Regions from separate parts of the Rhizobium sp. WYCCWR 11128 genome, predicted to be linked through region 2. Evidence: predicted binding sites of a transcription regulator. Region 2 holds the regulator's gene; each other region holds the start of a gene.
The links. Region 2 encodes PhoB, which activates phosphate uptake and scavenging genes when phosphate is short. Its sites were predicted from a motif close to TGTCATNNANCTGTCAT; they were not measured.
Positions count from the first base shown of each region.

Region 1 (7,922 bases), 410 kb from region 2:
AAGTCGCTCGCCTGGTGGTTCACGCCGGCGCCCTGGGCACCGCCGAAACCGCCGAAGCCCGGCGCCAAGCCGCCGAAGCCGCCGCGCGAGATGATGGTCTCCGACCTGCCCAAGGCCTGCGCCGCCGTGCTCGATGCTGCTTCCGTCGCCTCGATGCAGGCCGCCACCTATGGCGGATCTTCCGCCGCAAGCGCACTCACCGCCGCTCCAGCCGCAGCGCCTGCCGCCGCCGACGACGGCGCTTTGCCCGATGTCGGTCCGGTTCCGAACGACAAGCCGGCGATACAATGATCGAGGTCCTGGGACCGAACCCTGAGACCAAACCCGAGGACGTGACCCGGTATAACGCTGTCTTTCAAATCGCAAATTCTTGGTATAAAGCGGTCAAATCGATTGAATTTCTCGGGCGGAGGGGTTGATGGCCGGCGGCAAATGCCTTGCATTGATTGCGCATGACCAGAAGAAAGACGACATGGCGGATTTCGCCCGCACCAACCGGGACGTTCTCTCTCATTGGAAGATCGTCGCCACCGGCACCACCGGCGGGCGCGTGCTCGACGCTGCCCCCGACCTCCACGTTACGAGGCTGAAAAGCGGACCGCTCGGCGGCGACCAGCAGATCGGCGCGCTGATTTCGACCGGCGAGGTCGACGCCCTGATCTTCTTCGTCGACCCCTTGACGCCGATGCCGCACGATGTCGACGTGAAGGCGCTGATGCGACTGGCGATCGTCTACGATATTCCGATGGCGCTCAACCACGCGACCGCTATAAAACTTCTTCCCACACTCGAAGCCTGATCAGCACGGAACCGGCCATGCCAAAACCGAACAACAGCACCGCTCCGCAGCCTTTCCCGATCCTGATCGGCGATATCGGCGGCACGAATGCCCGCTTCTCCATCCTGACCGATGCCTATGCCGAGCCGAAGCAGTTTCCGAACGTGCGCACGGCGGATTTCGCCACGATCGACGAGGCGATCCAGCAAGGCGTGCTCGACAAGACCGCCGTGCAGCCGCGCTCGGCGATCCTCGCCGTCGCCGGCCCGATCAACGACGACGAGATCCCGCTGACCAATTGCGACTGGGTGGTGCGACCGAAGACGATGATCGAGGGCCTCGGCATGGAGGATGTGCTCGTCGTCAACGATTTCGAGGCGCAGGCGCTGGCAATCGCCGCGCTTTCGGATGAAAATCGCGAACGGATCGGCGACGCTACCGGCGACATGATCGCCTCCCGCGTCGTACTGGGACCAGGCACCGGCCTCGGCGTCGGCGGGCTCGTGCATGCCCAGCACAGCTGGATCCCGGTTCCCGGCGAAGGCGGCCATGTCGATCTGGGGCCGCGCAGCAAGCGCGATTATGACATCTTCCCGCATATCGAGACGATCGAAGGCCGCGTTTCGGCCGAGCAGATCCTCTGCGGGCGCGGCCTCGTCAACCTCTATCACGCCATCTGCGTGGTCGACGGCATCGAGCCGACGATGAAGGATCCCGCCGACATCACCTCGCACGCGCTTGCCGGCAGCGACAAGGCGGCCGTAGAGACCGTCTCGCTGTTTGCCACCTATCTCGGCCGCGTGGCGGGCGACATGGCGATGGTGTTCATGGCGCGCGGCGGCGTCTATCTCTCCGGCGGCATCTCGCAGAAGATCATCCCGGCGCTGAAGAAGCCGGAATTCCGCATCGCCTTCGAGGACAAGGCGCCGCATACGGCGCTGCTTCGCACCATCCCGACCTATGTGGTGACACATCCGCTGGCAGCGCTTGCCGGGCTTTCCTCCTATGCGCGCATGCCGGCGAATTTCGGTGTCTCGACGGAAGGCCGCCGCTGGCGGCGCTAGGCCCGCACGCAAAGCAAATAGAGCGTCCTTGGCGCGTCCTATCCGGGCGCGCGGCGCTCTAGCCAAACCGGTCCCAACTCTTTATAGACCCCGGCAAATGTGCGCGTCGCCTTCGCGGGGCGCTTGGTCCGAGACAGGAAACCTCATTTTTGGAAGCGGCGGAAAGCAGAACGCAGAGCGTCAGCAGCGATACCGTAACCGGCATCCTGAAGCGCATCATCGCTGAAAACGGCCGGGACCATCTCTGGGGCTATGTCTTTGCGATTGCCTGCCTCATCGTGGTGGCGCTTTCGACGGCGTTCACCGCCTGGATCATGCGGGCGATCATCGACGAGGCCTTCGCCAATCGGCGCGCCGACGTCGTCTGGATCATCTGTCTTTCGATCTTCATCGCCTTCGTGCTGCGCGGCTTTGCGAGCTATGGCCAGGCGGTGGCGCTGTCCAGGGTCGGCAACGATATCGTCGCGCGCTACCAGCGCCGACTCTATGCGCATCTGATGACGCTTTCGGTCGGCTTCTTCAGCGAGGCGCGCTCGGCCCATATCGCCGCGCAGGTGAGCCAGAATGTCAGCGGCATCCGCGACGTGCTCAATCTGACGATCACCTCGACGGTGCGCGACCTGCTGACCTTCGTTTCGCTGCTCGCCGTGATGATCATCCAGGATCCGCTGCTCAGCCTTGCCGTGTTCATCATGGCGCCGCCGCTGCTCTATGCACTGCGCTATGTTTCCAAGCGGCTGCGCTCGGCGACCCGCGAGGCAGTGCATCTGAACAGCCACGTTCTCGGCGCCATGCAGGAGACGATCCAGGGCATCGCCATCGTGAAAGCCTTCACGATGGAAGAAGAGTTGGAGCGCAAGGTCAACAAACTCATCAAGGGCGCCGAAAGCCGGGCGAACCGGATTGCCCGGCTGTCCGAACGCACCTCTCCTCTGACGGAAAGTTTCGCGGGCTTTGCCGTTGCCAGCGTGCTTGCCTATGCGGCCTACCGCTCGATCTACTTCAATGTGCCGCCGGGCGCCTTCTTCTCCTTCGTCACGGCGCTGCTGCTTGCCTATGACCCGGCCCGCCGGCTTGCCCGCCTGCAGGTGCAGATGGAGCGCGCCGTCGTCAATGCGCGGATGATCTATGAATTGCTCGACATGGAACCGCGCCAGCGGGACCTGCAGGATGCCCGGCCGCTGACGGTGACGCAGGCGAGGATCGAATTCCGCAATGTGTCCTTCGCCTACGGCAATGAGAGCGTGCTCAGTGGCGTCAGTTTCATTGCCGAGGGCGGCGCGACCACAGCGCTGGTCGGCCCCTCTGGCGCCGGCAAGTCCACCGTCATCAGCCTCATTCCGCGCTTCTACGATCCGCGCGAGGGTGAAATCCTGATCGACGGGCAGGACATCGCCCACATCACAAAGAAGTCGCTGCGCCAGCAGCTCGCCTATGTCTCGCAGCAGCCCTATCTGTTCGAGGGCACGATCCGGGACAATATCCGCTATGGCCGGCCGGAAGCGACCGATGCCGAGGTGGAAGAGGCAGCACGCCTTGCCTATGCGCATGACTTCATCTCGGCACAGCCGCAGGGTTACGAGACACCGGTCGGCGAAAACGGTGTGACGCTTTCGGGCGGCCAGCGCCAGCGGCTGTCGATCGCACGCGCCCTGGTGCGCAATGCGCCGATCCTGCTTCTCGATGAGGCGACCTCGGCTCTCGACACCGAATCCGAAGCAGCCGTCCAGAAGGCGCTCGACGAAGCGATGAGCGGACGTACCGTCGTCGTCATCGCCCATCGGCTTTCGACCGTGGTGCGCGCCGACAAGATCGTCGTCATGCAGCAGGGCCGCGTCGTCGAGGAAGGCAATCACGAGACGCTTGCGAAGGTCAGCGACGGTCTTTACGCTCGCCTCAACAACCTGCAGAGGCCTTCGGCCTCCGATTCAAACTGACCTGGTGAGACTGACATGAGCGAAGCTGCGATGAAACTGGTGGTGGTTGGCGCAGCAGGACGCATGGGGCAGACGCTGATCCGGCTCATCCATTCGATCGAGGGCGTGAACCTGCATGCCGCGGTCGAGCGCGCCGGCTCGCCCTTTATCGGCAAGGATGCCGGCGAGATCGCCGGTCTCGGCCCGACCGGTGTCGTCATCGGCGACGATCCGCTCAACGCCTTTCTCGATGCCGAAGGCGTGCTCGACTTTACCTCGCCTGCCGCAACCGTGGAATTTTCAGGCCTCGCCGCGCAGGCCCGCATCGTCCATATCGTCGGCACGACGGGCTGTTTACCCGACGACAATGCCAAGATCGCGGCGGCGGCCCGCCATGCCCGCATCGTCAAGTCGGGCAATATGAGCCTCGGGGTCAATCTGCTCAGCGTGCTCGCAGAGCAGGCAGCGCGTGCGCTCGATCCTGATGACTGGGATATCGAGATCCTGGAAATGCACCACAAGCACAAGGTGGATGCGCCTTCCGGCACTGCTCTTCTCATCGGCGAGGCTGCGGCAAAGGGGCGTGGCATCGATCTTGCCTCGCAATCGGTCCGAGTGCGCGACGGCCATACCGGCGCCCGCGAAGCGGGCACCATCGGCTTTGCGACGCTGCGCGGCGGCTCGGTCATCGGCGAGCATTCCGTGCTTTTTGCCGGCGAGGGTGAAATCGTCACCCTGTCGCACAGTGCGGCCGATCGCTCGATCTTCGCGCGCGGCGCCATCAAGGCGGCGCTTTGGGCGCGCGACAAGAAGCCGGGTCTCTATTCCATGCTCGACGTGCTCGGGCTCACTTCCTCATAACGATACTACGGAGGCATATTCATGAGCGGTACCCTCGTCCTCGTTCGCCACGGCCAGAGTGACTGGAACCTGAAGAATCTCTTCACCGGCTGGAAGGATCCCGATCTGACCGAGCTCGGCGTCCAGGAAGCCAATGCAGGCGGGGCGGCGCTCGCCGAATACGGGATCAAATTCGACGTCGCCTATACCTCGGTGCTGGTGCGCGCGCAGCACACGCTGAAGCTCATCCTCGACAAGGTCGGCCAGCCCGATCTCCTGACGATCCGCGACCAGGCGCTGAACGAGCGCGACTACGGCGACCTCTCCGGCCTCAACAAGGACGATGCACGCGCCAAATGGGGCGAGGAACAGGTGCATATCTGGCGCCGCTCCTATGACGTGCCGCCTCCCGGCGGTGAAAGCCTGCGCGACACCGGCGCCCGCGTCTGGCCCTACTACCTCACAGAAATCCTGCCGCGCGTGCTCAGGGGCGAGAAGGTGCTGGTTGCCGCGCACGGCAATTCGCTGCGCTCGCTTGTCATGGTGCTCGACAAGCTGAGCAAAGAAGGTGTGCTCGCCCTCAATCTCGCGACCGGCGTGCCGATGGTCTACACGCTGAAGGCGGATTCCACCGTCGCTTCCAAGGAAGTGCTCGGCGACATGTCGGGCGCGCATTGATCTCAGCTGATCTTTCCCCGCTTCGGCGGGGAAAGGCGCTCAGTTCTCGATGGTGAACTGGACCCGGTCGGCCGCGAAGCGGCTGATCGAATATTGCACCGGCACACCCTCAAGATCGGTATTCATCGCCTTGGCGATCAGAAGGATGGCACCGGGAGTGAGTTCGAGGTCGGCCATATCGGCTGCACTCGCATGGGCGGCCGTTACCTCGGTCGTCGCCCGGACATAATCCGGCAGGCCGAGTTCGGCGAAAGCCTTCGTGATCGATTCCGCGGTCCGGTAAGCCTCACCGATACCGGCAAAGCGCTTGGCGGGAAACCAGCTCGTCGCCCTTGAAACCGGGCGCTTGTCTGCCTGGCGCAATGTTTCCAGGCGAATCACCTGTTCTCCCGGCTTCAGGCCCAGCCAGCGGGCGATCTCGGCACTCGCCTCCTCCTTCGCCTCATTGAGCAGCAAGCCGCGCATTTCACGCGCTTGATCGCCAATGCCGGCGGTGAAGCGCGTGCGCCTGGTGATCGGGAAATTCAGCCGCTCCTTGCGCTCGATCAGCGTGCCGCGACCTTGTACCGCACGGACGATCCCCTCCTGCGCCAATGCCGCCAGCGCACTGCGCACCGTATGCCGGTTGACGCCGAATTGCTGCGCCAGCACGGTTTCCGGCGGCACCATTCCCGTTTCGTCATAGGTTCCGCTGCTGATCGCCTCGCGAATCCGATCGGCGATCTGGCGCCAGAGCGCCACGCCGGTTTGCCTTTGCACCTGCTTCAATCCTGCCATTCCACCCCCTGCCCTGCCATTCCACCCCGACGATGTCACACGCTTGTCACGACATCGATTTAGAGCTAATTATAGCTTGTATGGTTGTCTATATCAATAGACATTTAAAGGGAAGCGGCGATGATATCAGCGGACAGCAAAGACGCTGCGTCACAGACGGCATCCGGGCGCAAACGCGCCGCCGATCTGCTGGCGCGTGCGGAGCGCAGCGAACTCTCAGCGGCCTTCGATGCGCTGCCGGAAAAGCCTGTGGCCCATCAGGTGCGCGGACCGGAAACCGGGCTGGTGATGGTGCGCGGACGCATCGGCGGCGGCGGCGCTCCCTTCAATCTCGGCGAAGTGACCGTGACGCGGGCGACGGTCCGGCTCGGCACAGGCTCGGTCGGTCATGCACACGCGCTCGGCACCGACCGCGAAAAGGCCAGGCTTGCGGCGATCTTCGACGCGCTCTGGCAGGAGGACGCGACGAAGGATTTCGTCGAACAGGCCCTGCTTTTACCGATCACTGAGCGGATCGCCGATGCCGAACGCCGCAAGGCGGACGAGACGGCGGCAACCCGCGTCGATTTCTTCACCATGGTGCGGGGAGACAACTGATGGGCCTGAAAACAGAAGCTCTGACCGGCGGCTTTGCCGAGCCGGTCTTCCATTCCCAAAGCGTCTTCAAGATGCTGATGGACGGTATGGCCCGCCCCGGCACAATCCAGACCGTTCTGCCCGACGTCGCTCCGCCGGCACCGCTCGGCATCGCCGCCGGCACGATCGCGCTGACGCTTTGCGACCACGACACACCCGTCTGGCTTTCCCAGGGACTGGCGAGATCCGCCGTGCCGGAGTGGTTCGGCTTCCATACCGGCGCGCCGTTGACCACCGAAAAAGCCGAAGCGCGCTTTGCCTTCACCGAGGCCGGCACCGCACTTTCCTCCTTCGGCCTCTTTGCATCAGGTACGCAGGAATATCCCGACCGCTCGACGACTGTTGTCATCGAACTCGCCGAACTCGAAGGCGGCCGCAGTCTGGCGCTGATGGGTCCCGGCATCCAGAGCGTGGCGGAGATCGCGCCTATCGGCCTGCCGGAGACCTTCCTGCGGCTCTGGACCGAGAACCGCGCGCTCTTTCCGCGCGGCGTCGACATCGTGCTGACGGCGGGCAAGCGTTTCCTCTGCCTGCCGCGCACCACCAAGATCACAGCAACGGAGATCTGAGCTCATGTATGTTGCCGTCAAGGGTGGCGAGGCCGCCATTGCCAATGCCCACCGCCTGCTGGCCGACCGCCGCCGCGGCGACCGCTCGCTGCCGGCGATCGGTATCGAACAGATCGTGGCGCAGCTGGCGCTCGCCGTCGACCGCGTCATGGCCGAGGCTTCGCTTTTCGACCGCACGCTCGCAGCACTTGCCATCCGCCAATCGCGGGGCGACATGATCGAGGCGATCTTCCTGCTGCGCGCCTACCGCACGACGCTGCCGCGTTTCGGCTATTCGAAGCCGCTCGACACGGCTGATATGACGATCGAACGCCGCATCTCGGCGACCTACAAGGATCTGCCGGGCGGCCAGCTTCTTGGGCCTACCTTCGACTATACCCACCGCCTGCTCGATCCCTCGCTGCTTTCGGACGAGGCGGTCGAGACGCCCGCTCAGCGCGCCGCCGAGACCGGCCGGGTCATGCGCGTCTCCGAAATCCTCGGCGAAGAAGGCCTGATCGAGGCCGACGGCGACATGCCGGAAGATCACGAGATCGGCGACCTGACCCGCGAGCCGATGGAATTCCCGATGACCCGCGACCTGCGCCTGCAGGCGCTTGCCCGCGGCGACGAGGGCTTCCTGCTGGCGCTCGGTTATTCTACCCAGCGCGGCTATGGCCGCAAC
Region 1 covers NZ_JACCEZ010000002.1:125,352-133,273, reverse strand. Annotated here, with positions in the region: gene mepA (penicillin-insensitive murein endopeptidase) at 1-291, shown strand, start outside; gene HX898_RS08230 (methylglyoxal synthase) at 419-799, shown strand; gene HX898_RS08225 (glucokinase) at 817-1,842, shown strand; gene HX898_RS08220 (ABC transporter ATP-binding protein) at 1,992-3,779, shown strand; gene dapB (4-hydroxy-tetrahydrodipicolinate reductase) at 3,795-4,619, shown strand; gene HX898_RS08210 (2,3-bisphosphoglycerate-dependent phosphoglycerate mutase) at 4,641-5,276, shown strand; gene phnF (phosphonate metabolism transcriptional regulator PhnF) at 5,316-6,053, opposite strand; gene phnG (phosphonate C-P lyase system protein PhnG) at 6,174-6,650, shown strand; gene phnH (phosphonate C-P lyase system protein PhnH) at 6,650-7,258, shown strand; gene HX898_RS08190 (carbon-phosphorus lyase complex subunit PhnI) at 7,263-7,922, shown strand, end outside.
Region 1: a site for PhoB is predicted at 6,087-6,103, ahead of phnF (phosphonate metabolism transcriptional regulator PhnF). Genes of this name have one in related genera too.

Region 2 (7,922 bases):
GTCGCCAGCGTCCGTCCGTGGAAGGCGCCTTCGAAGGTGATGATATGGAAGCGCTCGGGATGGCCCTTGGAAAACTGATAGCGGCGCGCCGTCTTGATCGCGCATTCGAGCGCCTCGGCGCCCGAATTGGTGAAGAACACCTTATCGGCGAAGGTGGCGTCCGTCAGCCGTTTTGCCAGGCGCTCCTGGCCGGGGATCTCATAGATGTTCGACAGGTGCCAGACCTTGTCGGCCTGCTCCTTTAGCGCGCCGACCACATGCGGATTGCTGTGGCCGACGGAGGTGACGGCAACGCCGGCGCCGAAATCGAGATATCGCTCGCCAGTTTCGGTGATCAGCCATACGCCCTCGCCTCGCTCGAACCGCAGCGGGGCACGAGAATAGGTGTCATAAAGCGGCGCGGCTTCAGCCATGGCGCGATCTCCATCAAAGTTGCCGGGCAATGACTCCGGCTAAGGAAACCAGGCCCGAAAAATCAAAAATGCCGCCTTGCGGCGGCGAGTGGCACTATTTCCTTTTCGCGCTGCAATGTCAACAAAACGGCGCCCTTAGCGTATGCAGCACAGGTGTACAGCGGCATTTTCAGTCTTCAACAGGCATTATTGCAGAAATGACACGCAGGGGCAGCAAGTTGGGGAAAACTACGAATTCGATTCATCCGGATTCATGCGACTCTTGTCACGGAGTCAGGCTCACACTAGGTTAAAGATCAATTACTAGACTGCATGCGGCGGAACTAGTCACCAAAATTGATCAAGCGTTTCTTGTTTCGGAGCTCCCGGGACAACGGTGAGGGATTCTGCCATCACCAACGCAAAAGGTGGAGACAGGGCATGAACTGGACAGACGAGCGGGTCGAGAAACTCAAGAAACTTTGGGCCGAAGGACTGAGCGCCAGCCAGATCGCTGCGCAGCTTGGCGGGGTCAGCCGAAACGCGGTCATCGGCAAAGTGCACCGGCTGTGCCTTCCCGGCCGTGCCAAGGCCGGCGGCACCAATACCGCGGCGCGAACGCCGAAGCGCAATACATCGGCGCCGCGCGCGCCGAACTTCGCCTCCCGGATCACGACCCGCACCGTCACCCGCCAGCAGGGCGCGACGATGCTGAAGGAAGAGATCGAGATCGAAACGATCGAGGAAATGGAATACGTGCCGCGAGGCAATGTGGTGGTGCCGATTTCGCGCCGCCTCGGCCTGACGGAACTAACCGAGCGCACCTGCAAATGGCCGGTCGGCGATCCGCTGAAGGACGACTTCCATTTCTGCGGCTGCGAGTCCCCCGACAATTCGCCCTATTGCGGCTATCACCAGAAGCTTGCCTACCAGCCGGTGAACGAACGCCGCAGGGCAGCAGCGCGGGCCAGTTGAGCGCGGGCAACCATCGTTAGAATGCAGAAAACGGGCCGATTGGCCCGTTTTTTTATGCGCGGATGGAAGCTCAGGCTTCCCTCCGTCATGCTCGGCCTTGTGCCGAGCATCTGATCACCCCAATGACTTGAGGGTAAAACCTTTATTTTCAAATACTTAATTTAGCGAGCGCAGATCCTCGGCACAAGGCCGAGGATGACGTCGCGGGTTTTGCCAGGGCTTTGTCAGCAGGCTCAGATGGAAGCCCTCAGGCTTCCATCGAATAACCGGCGCCGCGGACGGTGCGGATGACGTCCTGCATGTTGGAGAAATTCAGCGCCTTGCGCAGGCGGCCGACATGGACGTCGACGGTGCGCTCGTCGACATAGATATCGTGGCCCCAGACGCCATCCAACAGCTGCGAGCGGGAGAAGACCCGGCCCGGCGACGACATCAGGAATTCCAGCAGGCGGAATTCGGTGGGGCCGAGGCGGACTTCGCGGGTCTTGCGATGGACGCGATGGGTCTCGCGGTCGAGCTCGATGTCACCGCATTTCAGCACCGTCGACAGCACCTCGGGGCGGGCGCGGCGCAGCATCGCCTTGACGCGGGCAACGAGCTCGGGGGTCGAGAAGGGCTTGACGACATAATCGTCGGCGCCCGTCGACAATCCACGGACACGCTCGCTCTCCTCGCCGCGCGCCGTCAGCATGATGATCGGCAGGCGCTCGGTTTCCGGCCGCATGCGCAGGCGCCGGCAGAGCTCGATGCCGGAAACGCCGGGCAGCATCCAATCGAGGATGAGAAGATCGGGCGTGCGCTCCTGGAGCCGCATTTCGGCTTCATCGCCACGAAGGATGGTATCGACCTCGAAGCCTTCCGCTTCGAGATTGTAGCGAAGAAGCACGCTGAGGGCTTCCTCGTCTTCAACAACTGCAACTCTCGGGATCATGCGTGTCGGTCTCCTCGCGCATGATCCTTAAACCAGGGTGATTTAAGCAGTGCATCCTGCGCAAATTCAAAAATTGGCTGCGACCTCTTTGCGCGCCCGGACGGGCGCGCACGCAATTGACTGTGCGGGCGGTTATTCGGTGACCGCGCCGACGGTGTTGGCGCTGTCATCCTTCGGACGATCACCTTCCGGCTGCGCGCCTGTCGCCATGTAAAAGATCGTCTCGGCGATGTTGGTGGCATGGTCGCCGATGCGCTCGATGTTCTTGGCGCAGAAGAGAAGATGCGTGCAGCTGGTGATGTTGCGCGGATCTTCCATCATGTAGGTCAGGAGTTCGCGGAACAGCGAGGTGTACATCGCGTCGATCTCGTTGTCGCGTTCACGGATCGCATTCGCCTTGTCGGCTGAACGATTGGTGTAGACATCGAGCACTTCCTTGAGCTGGACGAGCGCCAGCTCGGACAGATGCTCGAGGCCGCGGGCAAGCTTGCGGGGAACGCCGGTGCTTTGGACGGCGATGACGCGCTTGGCGGTGTTCTTGCCGAGGTCGCCGACGCGTTCGAGATCGGCGGCGATGCGGATCGAACCCATGATTTCACGCAGGTCCGAGGCCATCGGCTGACGGCGGGCGATCGTGACGATCGCCTTGTCGCCGATTTCGCGTTCGGCGTGATCGAGGATCACATCGTCCGAGATGACCTTCTGCGCCAGCGCCGTATCGCCGTTGACGAGGGCGCGCACGGATTCGCCGACCATCTGCTCGGCCAGGCCGCCCATTTCGGAAATCCGCCTGGACAGGAACTTCAGATCATCATCGTAGGCAGAAAAAATATGTGTCGATGCCATGGGGCTTTATCCTCGAATAACGGGAAGGCTTGGTGTCGCCAAAATCAACCGAAGCGACCCATGATGTAGTCCTGGGTGCGCGGATCGTCGGGATTGGTGAACATCTTGTCGGTGTCGTTCTCCTCGACGAGGTTGCCGAGGTGGAACATGGCGGTGCGCTGCGAGACACGCGCGGCCTGCTGCATGGAGTGGGTGACGATGACGATCGTATAGTTCTCGCGCAGCTCGTGGATCAGCTCCTCGACCTTGGCGGTGGCGATCGGGTCGAGCGCCGAGCAGGGCTCGTCCATCAAGATGACTTCCGGGCTGACGGCGACGGCACGCGCAATGCAAAGGCGCTGCTGCTGGCCGCCGGACAGGCCGGTGCCAGATTCATGCACGCGGTCCTTGACCTCGTTCCAGAGACCGGCGCGCTGCAGGCTGGTCTCGACGATCTGGTCGAGGTCGGCCTTCGACTTGGCAAGGCCATGGATGCGCGGGCCGTAGGAGACGTTTTCGTAGATCGTCTTCGGGAACGGGTTCGGCTTCTGGAAGACCATGCCGACGCGGGCGCGAAGTTCGACGACGTCGATATCGGGATCATAGACATCGTCGGTGTCGAGGGTGATCTTGCCGGTGACGCGGCAGCCGTCGATCGTGTCGTTCATGCGGTTGAGGCACCGCAGGAAGGTCGACTTGCCGCAGCCGGACGGGCCGATCAGGGCGGTTACGGTGTTTTCGCGGACGTTCAGGTTCACATCGAAAAGCGCGCGCTTCTCGCCGTAGTAAACCGAGACATCCTTTCCGATCATCTTATACGGGACGTTGCTCATCTTGTGATCCAGCGCCTTTTCAACTGCAGCTTCCGTCAACATGTTCATGATGTGTAACTCCGTTTACCAGCGGCGCTCGAAGCGACGACGCAAGAGGATGGCGCCCATGTTCATGACGATCAGGAACAGGAGCAGGACAATGATGGCACCCGAAGTACGCTCAACGAAGGCACGTTCTGCCTCGTTGGCCCACATATAGACCTGTACGGGCAGAGCCGTCGAGGGATCGAGCGGTGTCGTCGGCGCGTTGGCGACGAAGGCGACCATGCCGATCAGGAGCAGCGGCGCGGTTTCGCCGAGCGCGTGCGCCAGGCCGATGATCGTGCCGGTCAGGATGCCGGGCATGGCGAGCGGCAGCACATGGTGGAACACCATCTGCATCTTCGAAGCGCCGAGGCCGAGCGCTGCGGCGCGGATCGACGGCGGCACGGCGCGCAGTGCCGCACGCGTCGCGATGATGATCGTCGGCAGGGTCATCAGCGTCAGCACCAGGCCGCCGACCAGCGAGGCCGAGCGCGGCAGGCCGATGAAGTTGATGAAGACGGAAAGACCGAGCAGGCCGTAGACGATCGAAGGAACCGCGGCGAGGTTGTTGATGTTGACCTCGATCAGGTCCGTCAGCTTGTTCTTCGGCGCGAACTCCTCGAGATAGATCGAGGCGGCGACGCCGATCGGCAGGGCAAGCACGAGCACGATCAGCATCAGGTAGAGCGAGCCGATGAGGGCGACGCCAAGGCCTGCGGCCTCCGGACGGCTGGAATTGCCGTTGACGAAGAGGCCGGTGTTGAACTGCTTGTGGAGAGCGCCGCTCGCCTTCAGCTCGTTCATCCAGCCAACCTGCTTGTCGTTGACCTTGCGGTTCTTCTCATCGACAGAGAGGTCGATCTGGCCCTTGTTGGCGCTGTCGACATTGGCGTCGGCGAGCACCGTGACATTGACCGTCTTGCCGATGATCGACGGATCGGCCATCACCATATCGCGCAGCTGGATCGGCGCACCCTTGGACAGCATGGCGGATGCATCGCGCACGTCGGGACGGCTCGAGGCATTGACGTTCAGCTGCTTGACGATCGCGTCGCGCAAGAGAACCGGGTAGTTGGCGGCGATCAGCACCGAAGGGTCGGTCGCACGCTTGTTGCTCGGGTCGATCGTCTTCTCGGAGAATTCGATCGGCAGGGTGACCGCCGTCTGCTGGAAGGCGGTGTAGCCCTTGCCGATCACCGTCCACAGCAGGATGAAGAGGAAGACGAGACCGAAGGTGATGGCGGCAATGCCATAGGCCTGGAACCGGCGCTCGGCGGCGTAGCGGCGCTTGATACCGATATCGCGGCGCGCTGGCGCCTTGGAAACGGTGACGCCTGATGTGGGAGAAACAATATCCGTCATTCGTACTGCTCCCGGTATTTGCGCACGATGTAGAGCGCATAGATATTGAGGCAAAGCGTGATGCAGAAGAGGGTGATGCCGAGGGCAAAAGCAACCAGCGTCTGCGGCGAGGTGAACTCAAGGTCGCCGGTCAGCTGGTTGACGATCTTGACGGTCACCGTCGTCATCGGCTCGAAGGGGTTGATCTGGATGCGGGCAGCCACACCGGCGGCCAGCACGACGATCATGGTTTCGCCAATGGCGCGCGAGGCGGTCATCAGCAATGCGCCGACGATGCCGGGAAGGGCTGCGGGCAAGACCACTTTCTTGATGGTTTCGGAGCGTGTGGCACCAAGACCGAGCGAACCGTCACGCAGTGACCCCGGCACGGCGGTGATGATATCGTCCGACAGCGAGGACACGTAGGGGATCAGCATGATGCCCATGACGATGCCGGCCGTCAGAACGCTCTGCGCCTGGATGAAGTTGCTGTAGTTGCCGGAGAGGAGGCCGCTGACCTGGGCGGAAAAGTCGCGCAGGAACGGGCCGACGGTGACGAGCGCGAAGAAGCCGTAGACGATCGTCGGAATACCGGCGAGCACTTCGAGGAGCGGCTTGGCGACCCCACGCACCTTCGGCGAGGCGTATTCGGCCATGTAGATGGCGGCGAAGAGGCCGACCGGCACGGCGACCAGCATGGCGACCAGGCCGATATAGATCGTGCCGAGCAGCAGCGGGATCAGGCCGAACTGACCGAAGGACGAGCTGCCGGCGCCGGCAAAGCGCGGATCCCAGACGGTGCCGAAGAAGAAGTCCATGGCGGGAACGGCCGCGAAGAAGCGGGCGGCTTCCGACAGCATGGAGAAGACGATGCCGATCGTCGTCAGAATAGCGATCGAGGAGGCAAGCAGCAGGCCCCAGAGCATGACGCGCTCGACCCGGTTGCGGGCGCGGAAGCGCGGCGCGATGGAGCGCAGCGCATAGAAGGCGCCAGCAACGGCGAGAGCGAAGACGATCGCCGTCATGGCGATGCGGCTCGTCATGCTCATGGCGTTGAGCTTTTTGGCGGCGTCGAGCATGTAAGGCAGCGGTTGGCTGGCAAGCGGCACACCCTTTTCGAGGAGCTTGGCCTGCAAGGCAGCCGGATCGTTGGCGACCGCGGCAGCTTCATCCGAGGTCAGCATCGTCAGGCCGCGGGCAACTGTTGCCACCGTCGAATAGCCGAGGTCCTGCTCGACCGGGGCTTGAGCCCTGATGTCCTCGGGGAAAGCGCCGCGAACCGAGGACTGGATGATGCCGGGGCTGACGGAGAGCCAGACGCAGAGGACGAGCAAGGCGGGAAGAATTGCCCAGATCGCCGCATAGGCGCCGTAATAGGCCGGCCGTGAATGCAATGCGGAGGACCGGCCTCCGGCAAGCGCCGTGGCACGGTTGCGCGCGACCAGATAGGCGGCGACTCCGATCACCACAAGGCACAAAAGTATGATGGATGTGCTCATTCGTTACGTCCCCAGGCCCATAGCCCCAAAAAGCCCGGCAGCTTGATCAGCCTGCCTTCAGCTTCCAATCATGGAGAAGGAATTCCAACCCTGCAGCTCCGGAACCGCCGGCGCGCAGGGACATAAGGCAATGCCGGCGCGGGCCAAAAGGCACCGCGCCGGCAGAGTCATTACATGGACTTGCCGGCTTCGACGTCCTTGCGGATCGCTTCGCGCTCGGCATCCGGAGCGGCAACGAGGCCGTATTCGACGAGCGGGCTGTCAGGGCCGATCATCTGGTCGGATACGAAGAAGTTGACGTATTCCTTCAGGCCCGGAACGGCGCCGAGATGTGCCTTCTTGACGTAGAAGAACAGCGGGCGGGAAACCGGGTAGGTGCCGTTGGAGATCGTTTCGGTGGACGGAACGATACCGCTCATGGTCGCAACCTTGAGCTTGTCGGCATTGTTTTCGTAGAAGGAAAGGCCGAATACGCCGACGCCGGTCTTGTTGGCGGCGATGCGTGCCAGGGTTTCCGGATAGTCGCCGTCGATGTCGACAGCAGCGCCGTCCTTGCGGACTGCGACGCAGGCCTTCGTCTGGGCAGCCTTCTCGGAGATTTCCTTGGCGATGACTTCCTGTGCGCCAGCGGCCTTGCAGCCGGCAGCGAGAACGTTCAGTTCGAAGACTTCGCGGGTGCCGTGCTTTTCGCCCGGGATGTAGGCAGCGATATCAACAGCCGGAAGCTTCGGGTTGACTTCCGACCACTTCTTGTAGGGGTTGGCGACGAGCTTGCCGTCGACGACGACCTGGGCTGCGAGGGCCTTGTAGATGTCGGCAGGAACGTAGGCAACGTCAGGGTTCGACGAGTCGGTTGCGAAGACGATGCCGTCGTAGCCGATCTTGACTTCCTGGATGTCGGTTACGCCGGCAGCCTTGCAGGCTTCGGCTTCGTTCTTGTTGATCGGACGCGAGGCGTTCGCAATGTCGATGGTGTCTTCGCCAACGCCCTTGCAGAATTCCTTCAGACCAGCGCCCGTGCCGCCGGATTCAACGACCGGCGTCTTGAAGTTGGTGAAGGTTTCGCCGAAGGACTCGGCAACGATCTTTGCGTAAGGCAGGA
Region 2 covers NZ_JACCEZ010000002.1:532,106-540,027, reverse strand. Annotated here, with positions in the region: gene HX898_RS10315 (aspartate aminotransferase family protein) at 1-413, opposite strand, end outside; gene HX898_RS10310 (GcrA family cell cycle regulator) at 834-1,367, shown strand; gene phoB (phosphate regulon transcriptional regulator PhoB) at 1,615-2,298, opposite strand; gene phoU (phosphate signaling complex protein PhoU) at 2,431-3,144, opposite strand; gene pstB (phosphate ABC transporter ATP-binding protein PstB) at 3,189-4,004, opposite strand; gene pstA (phosphate ABC transporter permease PstA) at 4,020-5,342, opposite strand; gene pstC (phosphate ABC transporter permease subunit PstC) at 5,339-6,820, opposite strand; gene HX898_RS10280 (substrate-binding domain-containing protein) at 6,991-7,922, opposite strand, start outside.

Region 3 (7,922 bases), 420 kb from region 2:
ATGCAACGATTATCCAGACGCGCCACCGCATTCCCGAGGAAAAGCTCGGCCCCGGACAGGTGCTCGTCTACCAGGTGCCAATCCCCGAGCCGCTGCGCTTCCTCGAGCCGCGTGAGACCGAGACCCGCAAGATGCACGCTCTCGAAGAATACGGTCTCATGCATGTGAAGCTCTACGAGGACATCGCCCATAACGGCCGCATCTCCAGGACCTACGCCTATCCGGTGAAGGTCCACGGCCGCTACGTCATGGACCCGTCGCCGACGCCGAAATTCGACAATCCGAAGATGCATATGTCGGACGCGCTGCAGCTCTTCGGCGCCGGACGCGAGAAGCGCATCTATGCGGTTCCGCCCTATACCGACGTCGTCAGCCTGGATTTCGAGGATTACCCCTTCGATATACAGCGCTTCGACAAGCCCTGCGCCCTTTGCGGCGCCGAGGAAGTCTATCTCGACGAAGTGGTTCTCGACGACAAGGGCGGGCGCATGTTCGTCTGCTCCGACACCGATCATTGCGAAGACCGCCGCGCGCACGGACATGCAGGCGAGATGCTGGCCCGGGAGGCTGCAGAATGAGCGATACTCCACTTCTCAAAGTCCATGACGTTTCGAAATTCTACGGCAACCGCATCGGCTGCCGCGACGTCTCCTTCGAGCTCTGGCCCGGCGAAGTGCTCGCCATCGTCGGTGAATCCGGCTCCGGCAAGACGACGCTGCTCAACTGCCTCTCCACTCGGCTGCTGCCGAGCACCGGCAGCGTCGAATATCACATGCGCGACGGCAGCTACCGCGACCTCTACCGCATGAACGAGGCCGAGCGGCGTTTCCTGATGCGCACCGACTGGGGCTTCGTGCATCAGAACCCTGCCGACGGCCTGCGCATGACCGTTTCTGCCGGCGCCAATGTCGGCGAACGGCTGATGGCGATCGGCGACCGGCACTATGGCAAGATCCGCGCCTCGGCGATCGACTGGCTCGAACGCGTCGAGATCGACGCCGACCGCATCGACGACCAGCCGCGCGCCTTTTCGGGCGGCATGCGCCAGCGATTGCAGATCGCCCGCAACCTCGTCACCGGCCCGCGCCTCGTCTTCATGGACGAGCCGACCGGCGGCCTCGACGTCTCGGTGCAGGCGCGCCTGCTCGATCTCGTGCGCGGCCTCGTCAACGATCTCGGTCTCTCGGCCATCATCGTCACCCACGATCTCGCCGTCGCCCGCCTTCTCTCGCACCGGATGATGGTGATGAAGGACGGCTACGTCATCGAACACGGGCTCACCGACCGCGTGCTCGACGACCCGCGCGAACCCTATACGCAGCTGCTCGTCTCCTCGATCCTGCAGGTCTGAGGTCGGAAACCTAGAACGGTTCAGTTTTCATGGCAGCACAGAACCGTTCTAACCTTTTGTTTTTACGCAATTCCGGACGGAAAACCGCTTCACACTTTTCCTGGAATTGCTCTAGAAAGAAGAAATCATGGCAACGCCCCTCGTCGTTTCCGAAGTCTCGAAGAGCTTCACCATGCATCTGCGTGACGGCATCAAGCTACCCGTCGTCTCCGATGTCGCCTTCTCCGTCGCATCGGGCCAATGCGTCGTGCTCGGTGGACCATCGGGCATCGGCAAGAGCTCGCTGCTCAAGATGATCTACGGCAATTATGCCGTCGACACCGGCCAGATCCTCATCCGCCACGACGGACGCATCGTCGATCTCGCCTCCACCGATCCGCGCACCGTGCTCAACGTCCGCCGCAATACACTCGGTTATGTCAGCCAGTTCCTACGCACCGTGCCGCGCGTCGCGGCGATCGACGTGGTTGCCGAACCGCTGGTGGCACGCGGCGAGGACGCCGTCACGGCGCGGGAAAAGGCGGGCGCCCTGCTTGCCAGGCTCAATCTGCCGGAAACGCTCTGGCAGCTTCCGCCCGCCACCTTCTCTGGCGGCGAGCAGCAACGCGTCAACATCGCACGCGGCTTCATCACCGAGCACACGATCCTGCTTCTCGACGAACCCACAGCCTCGCTCGACGCGAAAAACCGCGCCGTCGTCGTCGGCATGATCGCGGAAAAGAAGAAGGCGGGTGTGGCCCTTCTCGGCATCTTCCACGACGAAGAAGTGCGCGAAGCCGTCGCCGACCGCATCCTCGACGTCCAGCAGTTCTCACCCAGAAAGATCGCTGCATGAGCCGCAAGCTGGGTATCGAGCCCTACTTTCATGAAACGGCATCCGTCAGCGAATCCACCTTCGGGCGCTATACGGAGGTCTCGGAACGCTGCCGCATCAGCGAGGCCAGCTTCGGCGACTATTCCTACATCATGCAGGATGGCTCCGTCTGGTGTGCGACGATCGGCAAGTTCGTCAATATCGCCGCCGCCGTGCGCATCAACGCCACCAACCATCCGACCTGGCGCGCGACACTGCATCATTTCACCTATCGCGCCGCCGACTACTGGCCGGACGGCGACGTGGAAACGGACTTCTTCGCCTGGCGACGCGCAAACCGCGTGACGATCGGCAACGACGTCTGGATCGGCCACGGGGCGACGATCCTGCCCGGCGTCACCATCGGCAATGGCGCGGTGATCGGGGCCGGCGCCGTCGTCTCGAAGGACGTCGCGCCCTATACGATCGTTGGCGGCGTACCGGCCAAACTCATTCGCGAGCGCTTTCCAAGAGAGGTCGGCGAACGGATGGACAGGCTTTCGTGGTGGGACTGGGAGCATGACCGGCTGCGCCAGGCGCTCGAGGATTTTCGCAACCTGGACGCGGAAGATTTCCTGTCCCGCTACGGCGGTTAAAACCCCCGATATAGGGGCGAAGAATTGTGACAGGACTTACACAAATATGACATGCGAGGTTCATCAAGCGAGACTAATGCGATGCTGATCAAGGCCTGGATCGCAAGGGAAGAGCATGATGTTCGAGCTGAAGAATGTCACACGTCGTTTCGGAAAAAAGCTCGCTGTCGATTCCGTCACGCTTGCCATTCCCCAGGGCCAGATGGTCGGCATCATCGGCCGCTCCGGCGCCGGCAAGTCGACGCTGCTGCGCATGATCAACCGCCTTCAGGAGCCGAGCTCCGGCTCCGTTCATTTCGCCGGCGTCGAGGTCTCCGGGCTTCGCGGCCAGGCATTGCGCAACTGGCAGCGCGACTGTGCGATGATCTTCCAGCAGTTCAACCTGGTGCCGCGCCTCGACGTTCTCACCAATGTCATGCTCGGCCGCCTCAATCATCGCTCGACGCTTATGAGCCTGCTCAACATCTTCACCCGCGAGGAACGCGTGCATGCCATCGCGGCACTCGAACGCCTCGGCATCGAGCAGACGGCGCTGCAGGCAGCCGGCACGCTTTCCGGCGGCCAGCAGCAGCGCGTGGCGATCGCCCGGGCGCTGATGCAGAACCCGAAAATGGTTCTCGCCGATGAGCCGATCGCCTCTCTCGATCCGCTGAACGCCAAGATCGTCATGGATGCGCTGCGCGATATCAACGAGCGCGAGGGCATCACCGTCATCACCAACCTTCACACGCTCGACACCGCCCGCAACTATTGTGAGCGCATCGTCGGCATGGCCGGCGGCCGCGTCGTCTTCGACGGCCAGCCCTCGGAGCTGACCGCCGAAGCGGTGAAGGAAATCTACGGGACCGACAAGGACGGCGCCGGCATCGACGAAACGCTCACCTCGACCAGCCTCGAATCCAAGCGCCGCGCCGAGGATGTCTCATCCGGCAGGGTGGCCAAAGCAGCCGCCGTGCACTGACCCGTTTCCGGCCGACGGGACAACGGTCGGAAAAATAACTGACAAACAAACCATGTCACAAAAGGAGACTTCCATGTCTGCATTCCGCAAGATCCTGATGGCAACCATCGCCGTCGCCGCCCTCGCCGGCAATGCTGCTGCCCAGGACGTCAAGGTCCTCCGCATCGGTCTCGATGGCGGTGAAAACGAAGCCGACCAGGTTCGCCGCACCGAGTGCGTCAAGCCGGGCCTGATCGCTGCCACCGGCGTTTCCGAAGTTCAGCTCTTCCCATCGCCGAATTACAACGGCGTCATCCAGGGCCTCCTTGGCGGCACGATCGACCTCGCCGTCATGGGCGCCGCCTCTTACGCCGCGATCTATATCAAGGATCCAAACGCCGTCACCCCGGTTCTGACCACCAAGCAGGCCGACGGTTCGACCGGTTATTACTCGATCATGGTTGCCCGCAAGGATTCCGGCATCAAGACGCTCGCCGACGCCAAGGGCAAGAAGCTCGGCTTCGCTGATCCGGACTCTACCTCCGGCTACCTTGTTCCTAACGTTGCCCTTCCGAAGGACACCGGCGCTCCAGTCAAGCAGTACTTCTCTGAAACCGGCTTCGGCGGCGGCCACGAGAACCTCGTTCTCGGCGTTCTCGACAAAAAGTTCGACGTCGGTACCACCTTCGGTTCCGGTCAGGGCGACTGGGCGCAGGGCTACTCCTCCGGCAACCTGCACCAGATGGTCACCAAGGGCTTGCTCGACATGGACGATATCGTCGAAGTCTGGAAGTCGCCGCTCATCCCGAACGGTCCGCTGATGGTTTCCCAGAAGCTGCCGGCCGACCTCCAGAAGAAGGTTACCACCTACTTCGCCGAACTGCCGAAGACAGACAAGAGCTGCTTCGAATCGTTCACGGGCGGCGGCTACGTTGACTGGGCGCCGGTCGACCAGAGCTTCTACCAGACGATCATCGACGCCCGTAAGGCCGTTATCGGCGGCTGATCCTCAGTCTGAACAGTCTTGCGGCGGCATCATGATGATGCCGCCGTTTTTTCAAGAAGGAAGCCACATATGGCGCACTCGGCCGGCGCGGACTCTCTGAGCGGATTGCAGGAGGGCTCCCGCACCATCCTCGATCATTATCAGAGCCAGGTTCGAACGCGGCGGATCTATACCGTCGTTTCAATCGTGGTCTTCCTGATCATCCTCGGCGCCTCGCTCGACTTCGCCAACAGCGCCAATTCGGGCAAGTTCTTCGAGCGCCTTCCCTATTTCTTCGACTTCATGAAGAGCTTCGTGCCGGACAGTCCGCTGGAGATCTTCCGCGCCATGTTCGACCTGCCGTCGCCCTTCTCCGACGGTTCGATCAAATACGACTATACAAGCGACCGCGTCTGGATCACCGATAGTTTCTACATCCCGAATTTCTTCTACCAGCTCGCGATCACGCTCAACATCGCCATCGTCTCCACCATTCTCGGTGCGAGCGGCGCGTTCTTGCTCTGCTTTTTCGCTTCCACCAATCTGGTCGGTGCTGGCGTGACGCGCTGGGTCGTGCGGCGCATCATGGAAATCATGCGCGCCTTCCCGGAAATCGTCGTCGCCGGTCTTCTCGCCGCGATCCTGTCGATCGGTCCGATTTCGGCGATCATCGCGGTATGGGTCCATACTGTCGGCGCACTTGGGAAGCTGTTCTTCGAAGTCGTCGAGAATGCCGACATGAAGCCGGATGAAGGCCTGCGCGCCGCCGGTGCCGGCTGGCTGGAGCGCGTGCGCTTCGCGATCCTGCCGCAGGTGTTGCCGAACTTCGTCTCCTACACGCTGCTGCGGACTGAGATCAACGTGCGCGCCTCGACTATTATCGGCGCCGTCGGCGGCGGCGGCATAGGCGAGGTCTTCAGCCTGTCGATCGGACGCGACCATGCTGCCAAGACCTATGCGATCATCATCCTGCTGCTGATCACCGTCATTTGCGTCGACCAATTCTCCGCCTGGCTGCGCCGCCGGCTGATCGGCAAGCAGTCCTTCGAATTCGGACAGGGAGCAGCCTGATGTCCTCTGTTCCGACCATCAACGCCGCCGAGCGCGAACGACTGCTTTCGGCCTATCCGGACGTCTTCCATCGCAGCTTCATGCAGCGCTGGGGTCTGCTCCTCATTTCAGCTGCGGTCTTCGTTTACCTTGCCTTCTGCTTCGCCTTCTTCAACGTCATCCCCACCTTCGTGAACGGCAACTGGGACCGCGCGGCGATCTATGTCCAGGACTGGTATTCCTGGCGCGCCCAGCCGCGCCTGCGTTTCCAGAACGATCAGGTCGTCCCCCAATGGACGAGCCGCCGCCAGTATCCCGAGGGCGCCGATATCAACTGGCTGAAGCCCAATGCCGATAGCAGCCGATACACCGTCACCTTCGGCAGCGCCGGCAACCGCATGGAAGTGACGCCGAGCCGAGTCGACGTCTATATCGACGGCAAATTCTATCCCGTGACCATCACCCGCGATCGTGCCTCCCTGCCGTCCGACGCACCTGCCCAGATGGAGCAAGACGACAACAAGGTGAACGTCTATTACGGCTTCGCGGGACAGGCGGAAATCCGTACCAACCAGGTCTATGTCCAGCGCCGCTTCCTCGGCTGGGCAAACTTCTTCTTCGATACGCATTCGCCCTTCTGGGGCCGCAGCCTGCCTGAGGTCGTCGGCCTGATGTTCTCCGGCGAACGACTCGATCCGAACCAGTCCAATGCCTCGCTGGCGTTGGACAACTTCCTGAACAATGCAAGCTGGCAGCATGGCGACATCCTGTCGAAGTTGATGCAGACGCTGGTCATGGCCTTTGTCGGCACGCTGTTCGGCACGCTGGTCGCTTTCCCGCTTGCCTTCATCGCCGCGCGCAACATCACGCGCAGCCGCGCTGCGAACTGGGGCACAAAGCGGCTCTTTGATTTCCTGCGCTCGATCGACATGCTGATCTGGGCGTTGTTCTTCACCCGTGCCTTCGGCCCAGGGCCGCTTCCAGGCATCGCGGCGATCTTCTTCACCGATACGGGCGCGCTCGGAAAGGTCTATGCCGAAGCGCTTGAGAACATCGACGACAAGCAGCGTGAGGGCGTGAGATCGGTCGGCGCGGCACCGGTGGCCGTCCAACGTTATGGCGTCATCCCTCAGGTCCTGCCGGTGTTCATCTCGCAATCGCTCTATTTCTGGGAATCGAATACCCGCTCGGCAACCGTAATCGGCGCCGTCGGTGCGGGCGGCATTGGCCTCAAGCTGCTCGAATCCATGAAGACCAATTCGGACTGGGACAAAGTCGCCTATATGGTCCTGCTGATCCTCCTCGTGGTCTTCGCCTTCGACAACCTCTCGAATGCGCTGCGTTCGCGCGTGATGGGAAAAAAGGGCCACTGACGAACTGACGCCATCATCATTCTGTCACGGAAATCTTTTAGCCGGGAGCCTGCTTGCGGTTCGCCGCCAAATCACTGCACAGTGCGCTCCCCCGTTTGGACGATCCCCAGGATAAAAGCCTTGCGCTACGCTCTCTATTTCTCGCCGCCGAAGGATGATCCCCTGACCGGCGCGGCCTCGCTCTGGCTCGGCCGCAATGCTTTCACCGGCGAGACCTATCCTGCACCGGAATATGAGCAGCTGGGTGCTGCAGAACAGTTCGAGCTCACCGCCGACCCCCGCCGCTACGGCTTTCACGCCACGATCAAGGCACCGTTTTCGCTCGCCTCCTCCGTCACCGAGAAAGATCTCATGACCGTTGCCGAGGATTTTGCCCAGCGCACGCAAGCCTTCGAGATTCCTGAACTCGTGCTTGGGCAACTCGGCCGTTTTTTTGCCCTCGTTCCCGGTTCTCTTCATCAACCTCTTCAGGATTTCGCCGCGAAGGTGGTAAGGTCGTTCGAACCGTTCCGCGCAGCGCTTTCCGAAGCCGACATGGCGCGGCGCAACCCGGAGAAGCTCAGCGACAGCCAGCGCGCTCATCTGCAGCGCTGGGGTTATCCTTACGTCATGGAGGATTTCGGCTTTCACATGACGCTGAGCGGCCAGGTGCCCGAGACACGCGCCGAGGTGATGAAAGCGATCCTGACCGAGCGTTTTGCCGATTTCACCGGCCGGCCGCTTTTGATTTCCGGCCTTGCCGTCTTCATCGAGGAGACGCGCGGCGCCCCGTTC
Region 3 covers NZ_JACCEZ010000002.1:116,689-124,610, reverse strand. Annotated here, with positions in the region: gene HX898_RS08185 (alpha-D-ribose 1-methylphosphonate 5-phosphate C-P-lyase PhnJ) at 1-578, shown strand, start outside; gene phnK (phosphonate C-P lyase system protein PhnK) at 575-1,351, shown strand; gene phnL (phosphonate C-P lyase system protein PhnL) at 1,479-2,186, shown strand; gene HX898_RS08170 (DapH/DapD/GlmU-related protein) at 2,183-2,800, shown strand; gene phnC (phosphonate ABC transporter ATP-binding protein) at 2,919-3,761, shown strand; gene phnD (phosphonate ABC transporter substrate-binding protein) at 3,835-4,746, shown strand; gene phnE (phosphonate ABC transporter, permease protein PhnE) at 4,816-5,796, shown strand; gene phnE (phosphonate ABC transporter, permease protein PhnE) at 5,796-7,148, shown strand; gene HX898_RS08145 (DUF1045 domain-containing protein) at 7,269-7,922, shown strand, end outside.
Region 3: a site for PhoB is predicted at 2,836-2,852, ahead of phnC (phosphonate ABC transporter ATP-binding protein). Genes of this name have one in related genera too.

Region 4 (7,922 bases), on a different contig from region 2:
GATCCGCGATCTCTATGGGGGAATTCACATTCGCCCGTATCTTTAACAATCAAAAGCGCGCCATCGGGCGCGCTGTTTAGGTGGGGGAGCAGATACCCCGTCACCTTTTCCGTGTCAACCACATGAAGGTGTTTTTCCCAAGGCACAGGGGTGTTTTCTCAGGCCAAAACCGGCGATTTCGGCGTCAAGGTGGTGACATGGCCCATCTTGCGGCCGGGGCGCCACTCGGTCTTGCCATAGAGATGAACCAGCGTATCGGGGCGCCGCAGCCAGTCGGGAACGGCAAGGATATCGTCGCCGATCAGGTTCTGCATGACGCAGTCGGAATGGCGCTCGGCATTGCCGAGCGGCAGGCCGGCAACGGCGCGGATATGCTGCTCGAACTGGCTGACGACGCAGGCGGCTTCCGTCCAGTGGCCGGAGTTGTGGACACGTGGCGCCATCTCATTGGCGACCAGGCCGCCATCGGCAAGCACGAAGAATTCGATGCCGATGACGCCGACATAGTTCAACGCGGCAAGGATTTTCTCGGCCGATTGGCGCGCGGCGTCCGCCGCCGGCGCAGCGATCGCAGCGGGAACCGTCGAGGTGTGGAGGATGCCGTTGCGGTGGACATTCTCGGCGGGATCGAAGCAGACGACCGTACCGTCGGTGGCGCGGGCGGCGATGATCGAGACTTCGCGCTCGAAGGCAACGAAGCTTTCGAGGATGAGCGGCACGCCGCCAAGTGCTGCATAGGCGCCATCCGGGCTGTCTGCGGCCGAGCGGAAAACCTTCTGGCCCTTGCCGTCATAACCGAGACGGCGGGTCTTCAGCACGCCCTGGCCGCCGAAATCCTTCAGTGCCGCCTCGAGATCGGCCTGGCTGTCGATCGCATGGAAGCGGGCAGTTGATATGCCGCAGCCATTGAGAAAGCGTTTCTCGACGAGGCGGTCCTGGGCGGCTTCCAGCGCCTTCGGCGGCGGATAGACAGACACGCTCGCCGACAGCGTTTCGGCGGCTGCGACGGGCACGTTCTCGAATTCGTAGGTGACGACGTCGCAGATATCGGCGAGTTCGGCCAGTGCCGAGGGATCGTCATAGGCGGCGGTAATCTGCCGGTTGGTGAGCTGGGCGGCCGGGCAGTCTGCCTGCGGCTCGAGGATGACCGTGCGAAAATTCAACCTGGCGGCGGCAATGGCCAGCATGCGGCCGAGCTGGCCGCCGCCGATAATGCCGATCGTTCGTGCCGTCATAGATCGTCCATCGGGTATTCGGCGACGGCAGCACTCTGGCGCTCGCGCCATTCGTCGAGCCGGTCGGCGATTTCTTCGTCGGAAAGGGCAAGCACGGCGGCGGCGAGAAGGGCGGCGTTGACTGCGCCGGCCTTGCCGATGGCGAGCGTACCGACAGGAATACCGGCCGGCATCTGCACGATGGAAAGGAGGCTGTCCTGGCCGGACAGGGCTTTCGATTGGACCGGCACGCCGAAGACCGGCAGCGGCGTCATCGCGGCGGTCATACCCGGCAGGTGGGCGGCGCCGCCGGCGCCGGCGATGATGACCTTGAAGCCCTCCGCGCGTGCGCCCTTGGCGAAATTGACTAGCCGGTCGACTGTGCGGTGGGCCGAAATGATGCGCGCGTCATAGGGAATTTCCAGCGCCTCCAGCGTGTCGGCGGCGTTTTTCATGGTCTCCCAGTCGGACTGGCTGCCCATGATGATGGCGACGGGTGGTCTGTCTGTCATCGTTGCTGTTATTCCCTCTCAGGCGATGATGTCAGGGATGATCTGATCTTCCAGCTTGGAGAGCCTGTCCTTGATAACGAGCTTCTTCTTTTTCATGCGCTGGATCCGCAGAGCGTCGCATCCGGTCTGGATCATGGCGTTGATCGCGGCGTCGAAATCTTCGTGCTCCTGGCGCAGGCGCGCCACTATGAGCCTGATTTCCGCCTGTTCCTGATCGGCCATATGCATTCCCCGTTATCGTCCTTGGACCTTGTCCGATCTGGCGATGATTTCCGCAAGCTCCTATCATCAAATACAGGTAACGGCTAGTTAGTCTTGATCATGAAATTGCCATCCAGTCTTCATCTTTTGGCCTTCGACAAGCCTTCAAAAATATGTCACAGTCCCGCCCGTTGACACCTTGATCCCCGACGATGTTGGCCGGGGAGGGTAAGAGGAAGGAAGGGTCATATGACTGTTCAAGCTCATCTTGAGTCACTCCAGAAAAAGCATGTCGCTCTCGAGGAGGAGTTGCACGCGCTCAGAACATCTCCCTCTATTTCGGATACGGAGCTTGCCGAATGCAAGCGCCGCAAGTTGCGCATCAAGGACGAGATTCAGCGTCTTAAGTCATCCGTCCACTAATCTTCCCAAGGGTCGCCGGGCGATCATCTTGCGCAACAAGGTAAATCCATCCATTCCGCCAAAAATTTGCAAGAACCGGTGATTTGACACCATATTTGCGCCAGTCCGATGCATCCGGCATCGTGGCTGGCGCTTTTGGGTCTGTCACGTCCCACATCGCGTTCTTATGATTCGCATCGTATCCCCAGATCTTATGGGAACCTGCATCAGGCCCAGAACTGATCCAGCCACAAATTGAGCTTGTCGAAGCCGCGGTTATTGACCGTGTAGATGCGTTTGGTGCCTTCCGAGGTCACGGAAACGAGATTGCTGTCGAGAAGCGCCTTCAGGTGCTGTGAAACAGCTGGACGGCTGATCGGCAGGCCTTCGGCGAGCTCATTGACCGTCCGTGGCGCGCGACGCAATTCCTCCAGCAGAAACCGCCGGTTCGGATCGGCAATCGCAGAGAAAGGGTCGGTGTTCGACATGGCGGCAACGCTACGTCAAACCGGCCGCGCCAGCAAGGAAATTGTGCATTGCAGCGAATTGCAGCAATGCGAAGTGCAGCGGCGCTGTAGGGCCTCTTACCAGCCAAGGCCCTCGCGCACGATCAGGAAGGCGGCGATCAGCGCCATTGTATAGATGAAGGGATAGAAGATCTGTGGCCTCATGCGGCGCACGCACCAGGCGCCGGCAATGGTGGCGAGCGGAGCAAAGGGCAGAAGCGTTGCGGAGGTCGCAAGGTTCTGGGTGCCGAGCTGGCCGAGCGCGAAATAGGGGATCAGCTTGACAGCGTTGAGGATCGCGAAGAAGCGCACGCTGGTGCCGGTATATTCGCGTGGCTGCAATTTGAGCGGCAGGGCATAGATCTGGAAGGGCGCACCGCCGGCATGGGCGACGAAGCTGCCATAACCGGAAAATGTTCCCCAGAGGTTGGCGGCTACCGGCCGCTGGCTGCGCGGCGGGATCACCTTGCCGGCGCCCGGGCCGAAAGTGCTCCAGAAATAGCGCAGGCAGAAGAGGACGGTCACCGCGCCGATGACGATGCGCAGCAAGTTGCCCGGAACCAGAGCCGAGGTCGCCCAGCCCAGCGCAATGCCGGTGAAGGCGCCGGGCAGCATGATCTTCAGCGTCGTCCAGTCGCCATGCTTGCGCCAGATGACGAGCGAGATCATGTCCATGAAAACCAGGATCGGTAGCAGGATGGCCGCCGCCTCGACCGGCGAGACGACAAGGGCGAGGAAGGGCAAGCCGATCAGCGACAAAGCGTCGCCCATGCCGCCCTTTGCGAGGCCCACCAGCAGAACGGCGGGCACGGCGGCGTAGTAGAATAACAAATCCTGCGGCATGCTTTCGACGTCCTCCTCTTGCAAGCCTCGTCTAACGGAACTACTCACACAAAACGAGTGCGGATCCCTCATTTCGAAGGGGAATTCGCAGGAAACGGAAAGACCCCATGACCGAACCGGAAAACCGCTGCCGCCTTGTGCTCATCGTAGCCGATATCGCCGATGCCGATGAACAGGCAAAGATCGTCGCCGACGCGCTCAAGGGCGGCGATGTCGCTTCGGTGATCGTGCCGCAATACGGGCTCGACGACGGCACCTTCCAGAAACATGCCGAAAAGCTGGTGCCGTTGATCCAGGGCGCTGGCGCCGCCGCGCTGATTGCAGGCGACAGCCGTGTCGCAGGCCGGGCGAAGGCCGACGGCCTGCACCTTTCCGGCAATGCGGAGGCCCTTTCGGAGGCGATCGACAAACATGCGCCGAAGCTGATCGTCGGCGGCGGCAACGCGGCCGACCGGCACCATGCGCTGGAGATCGGCGAAGTCAGGCCGGACTATATCTTCTTCGGCAAGCTCGACGGCGACATCAAGCCGGAGGCGCATCCGAAGAACCTGGCGCTCGGCGAATGGTGGGCCTCGATGATCGAGATCCCCTGCATCGTCATGGGCGGCACCGATCCGGCCTCGGCGCTCGCCGTCGCCGAGACCGGAGCGGAGTTCGTGGCGATGCGGCTGGCGGTTTTCGGCGAGCCCGCCCGGGCGCCGTCCGTCGTTGCCGAGATCAATGCGTTGCTTGACGAAAAAGCGCCACGGTTTGAGGATTGAAATCGCGCTCATGCCGATCCCGCCCGCCCGTCATTTGAAATATCTCCTCGCCGGCATGGCCGCCTTCCTTGCGGCCGGGCCGAATATTGCCTTGGCGCAGGCGCCTGACAGCGTCATCAGTCAGCCGGGCACGGGGCCGGCTTCGACCTTTCGCACCGATCGGCCTTCCAGCCCGGGCGTGCAACCCTCCGACGGCGTCGGCGTATTCGACCGCATGGGCGCGAAGCTGCCGGACCTGCCGCCGGAGAAGGATTACAAGGGGCCGATCGACGAGGCTTACGGCGCCTTCCAGCGCGGTTATTACCTGACGGCAATGGACAAGGCGCTGCCGCGCGCCCAGCTCGGCGATCCGGCGGCGCAGACGCTGATCGGCGAAATCCTCTCGCAGGGCCTCGGCGTCAAGAAGGACGTGAAGAACGCTGCCTTCTGGTACGGCAAGGCGGCCGAAGGCGGCGATGCGGCGGCAATGTTCAAATATGCGCTGATCCTGATGGAAGGCGAGGGCGTGCCTCGTGACAAGGTCAAGGCCGACGACTACATGCACAAGGCGGCCGAGGCCGGCAATCCTTCGGCGGAATTCAACTGGGCACAGCTTCTCATCGCCGACAATCCCGGCGAGAAGGGACTGAGGCTGGCGCTGCCATTCTACGAGAAATCGGCCGAGCAGGGCATTGCCGATTCGCAATATGCCGTGGCGCAGATCTATGCGACGCTGAAGGACCTGCCGGAAGAAAAGAAGAAGCTTGCCCGCGAATGGATGGTGCGCGCGGCGCGCGCCGGCTTCGATACGGCCCAGCTCGATCTCGGTATCTGGCTCGTCAACGGCGTCGGCGGGCCGAAGGATTACGTCAAGGGCTTCGAATGGCTGAAACTTGCCGCCAATGGCGGCAATGTCGCCGCGCAGAACAAGCTCGCCCATCTCTATATCAACGCGATCGGCACGGCGCCCAATCCGATCGAGGCGGCGAAGTGGTACGTGCTGTCGCGCCGGGCCGGGCTCGCCGATCCGGCGCTCGAGGATTTCTATCTCGGCATCGAGGACGCCCAGCAGAAGGCGGCGATCGACGCCGCCAACAAGTTCCGGCGGCGATAGCGGCCGTTTGTCGACCCGGCCGACGACAGGCGTTTCAACCTAAAAAAGCGCATCGGCGAAGAGGTCTTCATCGTTTTCGGCTTTGGCGGTTTCGGCGGGAGCGGAGGTGCCGTCCTCGCTCGCCGGAATGATGCCGCGATGAATGCTGCGCTCCTGGACCATCGTATAGTGCTTGAAGATCTTGCGGTCGAGCGGCGCGATCGTCTCAGCGAGATCGGAGATATCGGCGACATCGGTGCCGGCGACGCCTTCGAGCATATCGGCGCAGCCGGCAAGGACTTCGCCCAGATTATGTTGGAAATCGAGCTTGCCGATCAGCAGGCTGATCTTGGTGGCGACCTCGCGACCGTTCTCGGCGAGCACCTTCAGCTCGTTTTCCATCACGTTGGCTGCAGAGCGGATGTTGCCGACGGCCGAGGTCAGGCTTTCTCCGAGATTGCCGGCTCCGGCATCGGTGGCGGGGGCGACGCGCCCGGCCGCAGCTTCGAGCGCCGGCAGGCCGTTGACGATGGCGTCGGCGGAATCGTCGAGCTTGCCGGCGAAGATGCGCAGTTCGGCGGTGACGACGTTGATCGACCTGCCTTCCTCGCCGAGCCGGCTACAGCGCAAGTTGGTATTCAACGCCATATAGTGAATGTCGGTCTTGACGGCGCGGATGTTGCCGATCGCTTCGGAGAGCTTGGCCGCCGTACCGATCGTCGACTGGCTCACCTGGTCGGCCTGGCGGCTTGCCGTATCGACCTGCTTGACGATTTCATGGGCGGCCGAAACGCTGGATTCCAGCGCGCGCATGAAGTTGCCGCCGGCCTCGCCACTCTGACCACTCATCTGATCGCGCAGCTTGAGGATCTCCCGCATGTCGTGGTCGAAACTCGCGATCGTCTTGACGACGTTTTCGGAATCCCGCTGGAAATTTACGCACATGTCGCTCATCTGCGCCGCTGTCAGATGGTGAATGACGTTCTGGAGGCGCTGGCGCGCGCCGGCGTCGAGTCTGGCGCCATCCTCGCCGGCAAAGAAATCTTCAAGCAGCGAAAAGGTGGCCTGCACATGCTCGATGCGCTGGCGGGTGATATCGCCGATCTGCAGGGCGGACAGCGTCGAGGCGACCTTGCCCTGGACGGCGCGGGCAATTGCGCCGACCTCGCGGGCGATGACGCCGAGATCCTTGCGATGTCCGGCGATCTTGGCGGCATCATCGCGCAGGGCTCCGGCGACGGCCGGAACAGTATCGGCATAGCCCTTGGAAACACCGGCGCCAAAGGAGGCGGCGAGCTTGACCTCCTTGTCGAGACTGTCGAGGTGCGTGGCGAAACGGTTGACCTCATCGGTGCCGGAATAGATGCGCTCCAGGATCTCTTGGGCGAAGCCGGCGAATTCGGCAAGGCCGGCACCGGTAATCTTCACGGTCACCGCGAAGGTTCTGAGATAACGCATCGTCTCCTGCATGTCAGCGACGTGCTTGCGCAGCTCTTTGCCGGTATGCGCCAGCGAGACGAGCGCCTGCTGCCGGTTTTCCTCGGTGACGGGCAGCGCCATCAGGCTCTCCACCGTGGCGCGGAGATCGGCACTGGTGTCGCTCGCCTCCTTGTTGTCGAGCGTCGTGGTGACACTCTCGAGCGAGTTCAACAGACGGTTGAGTACATCCATCACCGACAGCAGCACGGTGCCGCCTTCGAGGAAACGTTCCTCGACCTGGCTACGAGCAGATTCCAGGGTCTGGCTGATGTCCCGCCCAGATGTGTAGGCTACAGCGTTCGATGATACCAGAGCGTGTGCCACTTTTATACCTTTTCTTAAAATACAGGCAATTCGACTCTATTTTTACGGGCAGGATGGAAACGTCCGGTAAACGCGCCGGGACTCGCCAGCGTTGTGATTAACGAAAGATGTTGTTGAGGTTCCGATGAAAGAGTCACGGTGGTGAGGTGTGATTCAACATACTGTTTTTACTTTATTTATTTCTAAATTTTGAGGAAAAAATACAACTTATCCCGGATGAGAATTGGGAGTCGCGGAACGCGCTATACGGCAGTTTCCTACAACCGCTGTTTACTCTGCATTAACGCTGCCGTGAGAGTCCTTTTAGGGTCATCAAGTATTTTTCTGGCCCAGGAGGCTGCATTGGATACTCAGAAACAATATTACGAATCTATAAATTTACCGGACGTGCTCAGCATTCGTAACATGTCTGAACTATATTCAAAGTTTGCTGATGAATTTCATAGTAATGATACAATCATCATCAGCATTCCCGAAGGCGCGGAAGCGGATCTGAGTTTCGTTCAACTTATCGAATCCTCGCGCCGCCAAGCAAAAACCAAGGGAAAGACATTCAAGCTTTCTTCGCCGGCCAGCGGCTCGGTCCTCAAGGTACTTGAGCGCGCAGG
Region 4 covers NZ_JACCEZ010000010.1:78,231-86,152, forward strand. Annotated here, with positions in the region: gene HX898_RS25680 (5-(carboxyamino)imidazole ribonucleotide synthase) at 159-1,235, opposite strand; gene purE (5-(carboxyamino)imidazole ribonucleotide mutase) at 1,232-1,726, opposite strand; gene HX898_RS25690 (YdcH family protein) at 1,745-1,948, opposite strand; gene HX898_RS25695 (DUF465 domain-containing protein) at 2,177-2,350, shown strand; gene HX898_RS25700 (metalloregulator ArsR/SmtB family transcription factor) at 2,557-2,817, opposite strand; gene HX898_RS25705 (sulfite exporter TauE/SafE family protein) at 2,914-3,678, opposite strand; gene HX898_RS25710 (thiamine phosphate synthase) at 3,786-4,439, shown strand; gene HX898_RS25715 (tetratricopeptide repeat protein) at 4,450-5,532, shown strand; gene HX898_RS25720 (chemotaxis protein) at 5,572-7,314, opposite strand; gene HX898_RS25725 (STAS domain-containing protein) at 7,657-7,922, shown strand, end outside.
Region 4: a site for PhoB is predicted at 2,055-2,071, ahead of HX898_RS25690 (YdcH family protein). Genes of this name have one in related genera too.